3 regions of the Neorhizobium sp. R1-B genome follow, and region 2 is predicted to be linked to each of the others. Evidence: predicted binding sites of a transcription regulator. Region 2 holds the regulator's gene; each other region holds the start of a gene.
What was found. Region 2 encodes PhoB, which activates phosphate uptake and scavenging genes when phosphate is short. Its sites were predicted from a motif close to TGTCATNNANCTGTCAT; they were not measured.
Positions count from the first base shown of each region.

Region 1: a site for PhoB is predicted at 1,321-1,337, ahead of EDE05_RS06235 (DUF1045 domain-containing protein). Genes of this name have one in related genera too.
Region 3: a site for PhoB is predicted at 1,508-1,524, ahead of EDE05_RS03925 (esterase-like activity of phytase family protein). Genes of this name have one in related genera too.

Region 1 is NZ_SOEM01000003.1:252,409-255,668, reverse strand. It holds gene mnmD (tRNA (5-methylaminomethyl-2-thiouridine)(34)-methyltransferase MnmD) at 1-91, opposite strand, end outside; gene EDE05_RS06240 (FAD-binding oxidoreductase) at 90-1,298, shown strand; gene EDE05_RS06235 (DUF1045 domain-containing protein) at 1,425-2,132, shown strand; gene EDE05_RS06230 (AraC family transcriptional regulator) at 2,192-3,049, shown strand; gene EDE05_RS06225 (AzlC family ABC transporter permease) at 3,128-3,260, shown strand, end outside.
Region 2 is NZ_SOEM01000001.1:383,672-386,931, forward strand. It holds gene EDE05_RS01780 (PACE efflux transporter) at 1-221, shown strand, start outside; gene EDE05_RS01785 (DUF6766 family protein) at 366-1,022, shown strand; gene phoB (phosphate regulon transcriptional regulator PhoB) at 1,049-1,732, opposite strand; gene phoU (phosphate signaling complex protein PhoU) at 1,759-2,472, opposite strand; gene pstB (phosphate ABC transporter ATP-binding protein PstB) at 2,518-3,260, opposite strand, start outside.
Region 3 is NZ_SOEM01000002.1:222,629-225,888, reverse strand. It holds gene EDE05_RS03925 (esterase-like activity of phytase family protein) at 1-1,456, opposite strand, end outside; gene hupB (DNA-binding protein HupB) at 1,602-1,877, opposite strand; gene lon (endopeptidase La) at 2,078-3,260, opposite strand, start outside.

The sequences.
Region 1 (3,260 bases), on a different contig from region 2:
AGGGCATATCGCCCTCGTGCCAGTCCAGCGGCTGGTCTTCCCGGGCAACACTGTCGGGGGTCGCAAGCTTTTCGAGGTCATCGTCGCTCATGGGACATGCGGATAATCCTGCCGGGTCCAAGGGTCAATCGGATCTTGGCGGTCGATCTCACGATCTTCCGGCAGCTGTCGATCTCGTCATCCTCGGAGGCGGCGTCATGGGCCTCTGGGCGGCGGTCAAGGCAGAGCGCCTCGGTATCAGGACGCTGCTCGTCGATGCGGGCCGGATGGGGCAGGGGGCGAGCGGCGGACTGCTCGGCGCGCTGATGCCGCATATGCCGGACAAATGGAACGAGAAGAAACAGTTCCAGTTCGACGCGCTGCTGTCGCTCGAAGAGGAGGTCGCCGGCATCGAGCAGGCGACCGGCATGACCTGCGGGTACCGCCGTTGCGGTCGGCTGATCCCCTTGCCGAAACCGCATCTCAGAACGATCGCCTTGCGGCACTCGCAGGATGCCGAAATCTGTTGGCATCAGCATGGCCGCCGTTTCCACTGGCATGTCGTCGATCGCGGCGTTCAGGAGGGTTGGCCGGATGCAACCTTTACCGAAGCCGGTCTTGTTCATGACACTTTCGCGGCGCGCGTTTCGCCGCGCGGTCTTACTGCGGCGCTTGTGGCTTTCCTGCGTGCGGCAAGACACGTCCGGATTATCGAGGGGCTTGTCGCCGATCGGGTCGATCCGGAGAAAAACCGTGTGATTTTCGCAGGCGGCGAAAGTACTGCCTTCGGACATTGCATCGTGGCGGCGGGCCACCAGTCCTTCCCGTTGCTGGGGGAAATCTCTCCGCCGCTGCCACGGCCGCTCGGACAGGCAGTGAAGGGCCAGGCGGCATTGCTCAGGGCCGACGTCGATCCGACACTGCCGATCATCTTCCTCAACGGGCTCTATGTCGTCGCCCACGAGGGCGGGCATGTCGCGGTCGGCAGCACCAGCGAGGACGTGTTCGAAGACGCAGCCTCGACGGACGGTCTGCTCGACGATCTGGTCAGCCGCGCTCGCGATCTCGTGCCGGCCCTGAGGGAAGCGCCGGTGATCGAGCGCTGGGCGGGGCTTCGGCCCAAAGCCATCGACCGCGACCCGATGGTCGGGCCGCATCCGGATCACCGCAAGGTGATTGCTCTTACCGGGGGCTTCAAGGTCAGCTTTGGGCTCGCCCACAAGCTCGCCGAAGTAGCACTCCGTACGGTAAACGGCGAGGAAATGCAGCTTCCGGACTCCTTTGCCCTGGAAAGCCACCTGGCCGCTGCCGCGCGCTAAACGCGAATCCTTCCGTCGCCCTCGTCGTTAATCTGTCACGCAAATCACGTACCTCCATTCGTGGGGTCGATGAGCAATACGTAAAATACCGGGGCGGAAAAGAAGGGACGCACGAGAAGGTGATGCATGCGTTATGCCATATATTTCACGCCTCCGGCTTATGATCCGCTGACGCTGGCCGCCGCCCAATGGCTTGGCCGCAACGCCTTTTCCGGCGAGGCCATGGAGCCGCCGGCGATCCGAGGCATCGGCATCCACGACATCGCCTTCAACACCGCGCTACCGCGCCGCTCCGGTTTCCACGCCACGCTGAAGTCGCCCTTCCGGCTTGCACCCGGCGTTACCGAACAGGCACTGCTGCGGCACCTGATGCGATTTGCGGGCGCGCACGATCCGTTTGATCTGCCGAGACTGGAAGTCGTTCGGCTCGGCAATTTCTTCGGCCTTGCACCGGTGCTGCCCTGCGAGACCATGCGGTTTCTCGCTGCCGCCGTCGTGCAGGAGTTCGACGCCTTTCGCGCTCCGCTTTCCGAAGCGGAGCTGGAGCGCTGCGATCCGGGCGACCTGACAGCTCCGCAATTTGCAAACCTGCACCGCTGGGGCCACCCTTACGTGATGGACGAATTCCGCTTCCACATGACCCTCACGGGGCCGCTTTCCGCGATCGACATGCCGCGCTTCGAGCTGGCGTTGCGCGATCACTTCGAACCCTTCCTCAGGAAGCCGGTCGAGGTCGCCAACCTCGCCCTATTCGTCGAGGAGGAGCAGGGCGCACCTCTCCTCGTCCACTCCCTGCATCCCATGGGTCGGGTGGCGTCACGCAAGATCGCCTGAGACCCTCCGGCGTCACTTTTGTTCAAGAAGCCAAGGCGCAAATCTGCTATATCCGCGTGATGGACAATATCTCGCAGGAGCAGGCAGCCGACCACATGCCGCTCGCGGACGCGGAAACCACCCGCTTCTGGCGGGACAGCCGCTTCGGCGGCATGGAGTGCCTGACCGCCACCTTCCTGACCCACGAATTCGCCCCGCATGCCCATGACACATTCAGCATCGGCGCCATCGAGAGTGGTGGCCAGATCGCCACGATCCGCGGCACAAGGGAAGCGTCCGGACCGGGCGACCTCTATCTCATCAACCCGGGCGAGATCCATGATGGAGCGCCCTACGAGGGCGGCTACCGCTACCGCATGATCTATCCGGACCTCTCGCTGCTGCGCGAAATCCTGGAAGACGTCACCGGGAAGCCTTTTCGGGGCATGCCCGCCTTCGGCAGGCAGATACTTCGCGACCAGTCGCTCGCGGATGCTTTCCATGCGGCGCATCGCACCCTCGAGTTGGGGTCCGGCGCGCTGGAGACGAGCCAGGCAATGTTCCTGGTGCTGGACGCCATGTTCCGGCGGCACGGCAGCTCGATCATCGTGCCGACCGATACAGCTGAAAGATCGGCCGTGCATCGGGCGCGCGACTACCTGGTGGAGAATTTCGCCAGCGATGTCGGACTGGAGGAACTTGCCGAAGTGGCGGGCTTGAGCCGTGCCCATCTCATCCGCGCCTTCCGCAAGGAATTTCACATCACGCCGCATTCCTTCCTCACCGACATTCGCATCCGCGAGGCGCGCAAGCGCTTGAGTCGGGGCGGTCCGCCGGCGGAAATCGCGCTCGAATGCGGCTTTGCCGACCAGGCCCATTTCACCCGCCACTTCAAATCGCGAACCGGACTGACCCCCGGGCAGTATCGCGCCCGCTGAACATCTCTTCCCATCGGCGACGGCCGTTGCGGGTCATAGGTGTCACTTTCCTTCAAGACGATAAATTTTCGCCGGCCTATGACCTCTGCTCCAATCGGAGGTTTTGACGTGAAAGAGAATGCAAGACTTGCGGATTTTCTCGGCGGCATGCGGGCGATCGCGCCGCTGATCGCTGCAGTGATCCCGATCGGCCTCGTCTTCGGGGCGGTGG
Region 2 (3,260 bases):
GCCCTGTCGTGCGGATAGCGCATGCGATCCTGTTCGAGCTTGGCCTGCTTATCGTATTGCTGCCGCTGATCGCCTGGTATCTCGACGTGAGTCTCATTCAGGCGCTGACAATGGATATATCCTTCGCAGTTTTCTACGTGATCTATGCCTTCGTCTTCAACTGGGCCTATGACCGGCTGTTTCCGCTGCCGGAATGGTCCAAGGCAGCTACCACCGGATAACGGTCTCCCAACGCCTTAGGCACCTTGGCCAACCCACGTAGGATCCCCGATCAACGTTCTGTTTTTGCTCGTAGAACCGGCATGGAACGTTCTATGTCATCAACCGTTGATGCGGATATCCGATCACGGTTTGAAGGTTCGATCATGTCTTTCCTGCGAGCTAACGGTCTGACGATCGTGCTGATGGTGGCGGCGCTTGCCACGATCGGCGGGACGTTTATTTCCGGGTGGAGCGTTCATAACGACGAACTCGCCGAACACGGACAGGTCGCGCTCTCGGCTGTCGACTATCTCACCTCTGGACATTTTCTCTCCGCCATCTTCGAGAACTGGGAGAGCGAATTTCTGCAGATGTCCGCCTATGTTATGCTGACGGCGATGCTCTATCAAAAGGGCTCGGCGGAATCGAAGGATCCGGATCAACCCAACCCGCAGGATGAAGATCCGCGGAAGCATCTACCCGATCCCGAGGCGCCATGGCCGGTAAAGGCGGGCTCCTTCATTCGCGGCCTCTATTCCTATTCGCTCGGGATCGCGCTCGGCCTGCTGTTCCTGCTCACATTCGTGCTGCATCTTCGCTACAGCTTCGAGGCTGCCAATGTGGAAGCCGCCATGCACGGGCAGCCGACAATGCCTTTCTGGCAATATCTGGGAGACGCGCAATTCTGGTTTGAATCCTTCCAGAACTGGCAATCCGAATTCCTCTCGACTGCGGTGCTGGTGGTTCTGTCGATCTTCCTGCGCTTCAAGGGGTCACCGGAATCCAAGGCCGTGGCCGACCCGATCAGCAAGACCGGTTAAACAAGCCCGATCAGCAACGCCGCCCGTCAGGACTCCATCGAATAACCGGCGCCGCGAACGGTGCGGATGACATCCTGCATGTTGGAGAAGTTGAGCGCCTTGCGCAGACGACCGACATGCACATCGACCGTGCGTTCGTCCACATAGATATCATGACCCCAGACGCCGTCGAGAAGCTGCGAGCGAGAAAAAACCCGGCCTGGCGAGGCCATCAGGAACTCCAGCAGGCGGAATTCGGTCGGGCCCAGGCGAACCTCGCGGCTCTTGCGATGCACGCGATGGGTCTCGCGATCGAGCTCGATATCGCCGCAACGCAGCACGCTGGACAAGACTTCCGGCCGGGCACGCCGCAACATGGCCCTGACGCGCGCCATGAGTTCCGGCGTCGAAAACGGCTTCACCACATAGTCGTCCGCACCCGTTGCGAGACCGCGAACGCGTTCGCTTTCCTCGCCGCGGGCCGTCAGCATGATGATCGGCAGGCGCTCGGTCTCCGAGCGCATGCGCAAACGGCGGCAAAGCTCGATGCCTGAGACGCCCGGCAGCATCCAGTCGAGGATCAGGAGATCCGGAGTGCGTTCCTGAAGCCTGATTTCAGCTTCGTCGCCGCGCAGGATCGTCTCGACCTCATACCCTTCAGCTTCCAGGTTGTAGCGAAGAAGCACGCTCAGCGCTTCCTCGTCTTCCACCACAGCAATTTTTGGCAGCATCTCAGCTCTGCTCCATCAGCATTCCGTCATTCGGTGATCGCGCCAAGCGTATTCGATGTATCGTCCTTCGGGCGCTCGCCCTCCGGCTGGGCGCCCGTCGTCATGTAGTAGATCGTCTCGGCGATGTTGGTGGCGTGGTCGCCGATGCGCTCGATGTTCTTGGCGCAGAAGAGAAGATGCGTGCAGGTGGTGATGTTGCGCGGATCTTCCATCATATAGGTGAGGAGTTCCCGGAACAGCGAGGTGTACATCGCGTCGATCTCTTCGTCGCGGATACGGATCGCTTCGGCCTTTTCCGCCGAGCGGCTGGCATAGACGTCCAGCACTTCCTTGAGCTGTACCAGCGCCAGATCGGAAAGGTGCTCGATGCCGCGTGCAAGCTTGCGGGGCACGCCCGTGCCCTGCACCGCGATGACACGCTTGGCGGTGTTCTTGCCCAGATCGCCGACGCGTTCGAGATCGGCTGCTATGCGCAGCGTGCCGACGATCTCGCGCAGATCGGCAGCCATGGGCTGGCGTCTGGCGATCGTGACGATAGCTTTGTCCTGAATCTCCCGCTCAGCATGATCGAGGATCACATCATCCGATATGACCTTCTGAGCCAAAGCCGAGTCCGAATTCACCAGGGCGCGCACAGCATCCGCGCACATCTGCTCAGCAAGACCGCCCATCTCGGAGATACGGCGGCTCAAATATTTCAGTTCGTCATCATAGGCCGACAGGATATGGGTCGATGCCATCGTCTAGTCCTCGATATTGGGTTGTCGGGCGGCGCAGTCGGCAGATCAGCCGAAACGGCCCATGATGTAATCTTGAGTGCGCTGGTCGTCCGGATTGGTGAACATCTTGTCTGTGTCGTTTTCTTCGACAAGCTGACCCAGATGGAACATGGCAGTGCGCTGCGACACGCGAGCCGCCTGCTGCATCGAATGCGTCACGATGACGATCGTATAGTTGGCCCGGAGTTCGTGGATCAGCTCCTCGACCTTGGCGGTTGCAATAGGATCGAGCGCCGAGCAGGGTTCATCCATCAGGATCACTTCCGGCGACACTGCCACCGCGCGGGCAATGCAGAGACGCTGCTGCTGACCACCGGAGAGGCCGGTGCCGGATTCGTGCAGGCGATCCTTCACCTCGGTCCAGAGGCCGGCCCGCTGGAGGCTGGCTTCGACGATCTGATCCATGTCGGCCTTGTTTCTGGCCAGACCGTGGATACGTGGGCCGTAGGAAATGTTTTCGTAGATCGACTTCGGAAATGGGTTCGGCTTCTGGAAAACCATGCCGACGCGGGCGCGCAATTCAACGACATCGATATTCTGATCATAGATATCGTCGGCATCGAGTGTGATCCTGCCCGTGACGCGGCAGTTCTCGATCGTATCGTTCATGCGGTTGAGGCAGCGCAGAAAAGTGGACTTGCCGCAACCGGAAGGACCGATGAGGGCAGTCACCGTGTTTTCCCGGACGTTCAGGTTGACGTCGAAAAGCGCTCTCTTTTCGCCGTAATAGACCGACACGTCCTTGCCGA
Region 3 (3,260 bases), on a different contig from region 2:
GCTTCCTCGTCGTATCGATGGTGAAGATCGACGGCTGCATGTTGTAGACGCTGTCGCTGACCGCATAGAGAATGCCATCCTTTTCAGCGTCGCCGACAAGGCCGGAGAGAGCGCCCCAGCCGACTACATTGCCGTCGACATCCTTCGAGACGAGCGTCGGATAGCTAGGCCGGCCTTCGGCAAGCTCATAGATCATCACATGTGAGCGGGCGCCGCCGTCTTCGCCGAGATCGGCTTCATTGGCCGTGGCGAGCAGGTTGCGGCCAGGAATGGCGACAGCACCTTCCGGCGAGATGCCCGAGGGCAGAAGCTGGGCAAGTTGCGGTTCGGCGCCGGTATCCTTGTAAACGGCCACGACGGAAGCGCGTTCGGAGAGAACAAAAATGTAATTGCGGCCGTTGAAGGAAGCGAACTCCATACCTTCCAATTCGACACCCTTTGACTTCGCACGCTTGTCCGGAAAATGGCCGATTCGAGCGATCTCGCGCTCCAGCGAGGCGCCGGATTCATAGAGGACCTTGCCGCTGCGGTCGAAGATGGTGAAGCTGCGCGAACCGCCCTTCCAGTCGCCTTCGTTGGCGACAGCCAGACGATTGTGGTCGAGCCACTTGATCGCGTCGGGCTCGCGGAGCACGCCTTCGGCCTTGCCCGTAAACGCAAGCTGGCCGTCGGTCTTGTTGTCGATGCCATCCAAGTCGGTCTTGCCGGCGGAGAAGTGACCGATGACCTTGGCCGTCTTGCCGTCGATGATAGCGATATGGTTGTTTTCCTGCAGCGTCACGGCGATTTCGCCGGCATCGTTGATGGCGACGAATTCGGGCTCCGGATCTTCCGGCGCGACTTCGGCAATGCCCCTCAGATCGACATGCTTGATCGACGCGCAGTCGGCAGTGCCCCCCTTGAGCGACACGATGACGAGGTCGCCGGCCGGCATCTGCGGGAGAGCTCCGTCGTTCACATCCTCGTCGCGCTCGTTTTCGATCGCGATCGCCGCAAAGGTCTTGTCCCTGGAGACTGCGATCGAATCCGGCTGGCCACCCAGATCGCAGGTCAGGTCGACCTTCTTCGTGGCGATGTCGACGACGGCGAGCATGCCGGTTGGCTTGGCCTTGCTTTCGCCGGTATTGACGGCTGCAAGGACCTTGTTGCCGACCGCGGCAACCGACGTTGGTTCGCCCTTGAAAGTCACGGCGCCGAGTGCCTTCGGAGCCTTGGGATCGGTGATGTCGATGAAACCGATCGCGCCGAGCGGGCTGTCGGAATAGATGAGCGTCTTGCCGTCTTCGCTGGCGGTGATGATCTCTGCCGATGTGGTTGCCTTCTTGTCCTTATCGGCAGGAAGATTGCTGACAACGGGGAAAGATGCAATGCGGTTGAACACCTGCTCGGCGCTGGCCGGCACTGAGACCGACGCCAGAAGCGCAGCGGTCATGGCGGCACGAAGTGAAAATGTCATGGGAAGCCCCTCCTGTCCTGGAAACGAACAGATGGCTTGTGGGCCAGATGCGTGACAGGCAGATGACAATGCCGCCAAAAGGAAAAGGCCCGGAAACCGGGCCTTTTCTTGTTCGAGACTGTAAGGGTGCCTGAAAGGCAGCGCGTTAGCTGTTGACTGCGTCCTTCAGGCCCTTACCGGCCGAGAACTTCGGCACGTTGCGTGCCGGAATGTCGACTTCAGCGCCGGTCGAAGGGTTACGACCCTTGGACGCTTCGCGACGGGAAACGGAGAAGCTGCCGAAACCGGCAAGACGGATATCGCCGCCCTTCTTCAGTTCAGCCTGTACGGTCTCAAAAACGGCATCAACAGCGGATGCGGCATCGGCCTTGGAGAGGCCAGCCTTTTCGGCCACTGCGGATACCAGCTCGTTCTTGTTCATGTTTCCACCCCTTTCAACGGTTTTGGAACGACTCATGTATTTCGGGGCCGACAATAGTTTTCCGTCCGGCCTTGGCAACCCAAAAGCTCCGCAATCGCCTGAAAAACAAGGGGTCTCCGAAAGTTTTCACAAAAAAAGCCGGCTTTAAGCCGGCTTTTTCAGTGGTCAGTGCCAAATTGGCATATACGGAAGCCTGTCGATCAATGCGCGATCGCGGCGCCGACGTCGTCAACGCCCTCGACTGTGGCGATGACCGGCGTTTCCACCGTGCCGTCCCATTCAATGGGCTCGGGCTGGCGAACGAGCGCATGGCGGATCACTTCTCCCATGCGGGAAACCGGAATGATCTCCATGCTGTTCTTCACATTGTCCGGAATTTCAGCCAGATCCTTGGCATTCTCTTCCGGGATCAGAACCTTGGTGATACCGCCCCGGAGAGCTGCGAGCAGCTTTTCCTTGAGGCCACCGATCGGCAGCACACGACCGCGAAGCGTAATTTCACCGGTCATCGCCACATTTTTGTTGACCGGAATCCCGGTCATGGTCGACACGATGGCGGTTGCCATGGCGACACCTGCGGACGGACCGTCCTTAGGGGTCGCCCCCTCCGGCACGTGAACGTGGATGTCGGACTTGTCGAATCGGGGAGGCTCGATGCCGAAATCGACGGCGCGCGAACGGACATAGGATGCCGCAGCCGAAATCGATTCCTTCATGACCTCCTTGAGGTTGCCGGTGACCGTCATACGGCCCTTGCCCGGCATCATCACCCCTTCGATGGTCAGCAGTTCACCGCCGACCTCGGTCCAGGCAAGGCCGGTAACGACCCCGACCTGATCCTCGCGCTCTGCTTCGCCATGGCGGAAGCGGGGCACGCCGAGATAGTCGTGAATGTTGGCCGCCGTGATTTCGACCGATTTCGTCTTGCCTTTGATGATCTCGGTGACCGCCTTGCGGGCGAGCTTCATCAATTCGCGCTCGAAGTTACGGACACCCGCTTCACGGGTATACTGCTGAATCACCGCCATCAGGGCATCGTCGCTGACCGAGAACTCGTTCGGCTGCAGCGCATGTTCCTTGATTGCCTTTGGCAGAAGGTGACGCTTGGCGATTTCGCGCTTTTCGTCTTCCGTGTAACCGGCGATGCGGATGATTTCCATGCGGTCCATCAGCGGTGCCGGAATGTTCAGCGTGTTCGCCGTGGTGATGAACATCACATCCGACAGGTCGTATTCGACCTCCAGATAGTGGTCCATGAACGTCGAGTTCTGCGCCGGATCAAGCACTTCGAGCAGGGCCGAAGACGGGTCGCCACGGAAATCCATGCCCATCTTGTCGATTTCGTCGAGTAGGAAAAGCGGATTGGATTTCTTCGCCTTCTTC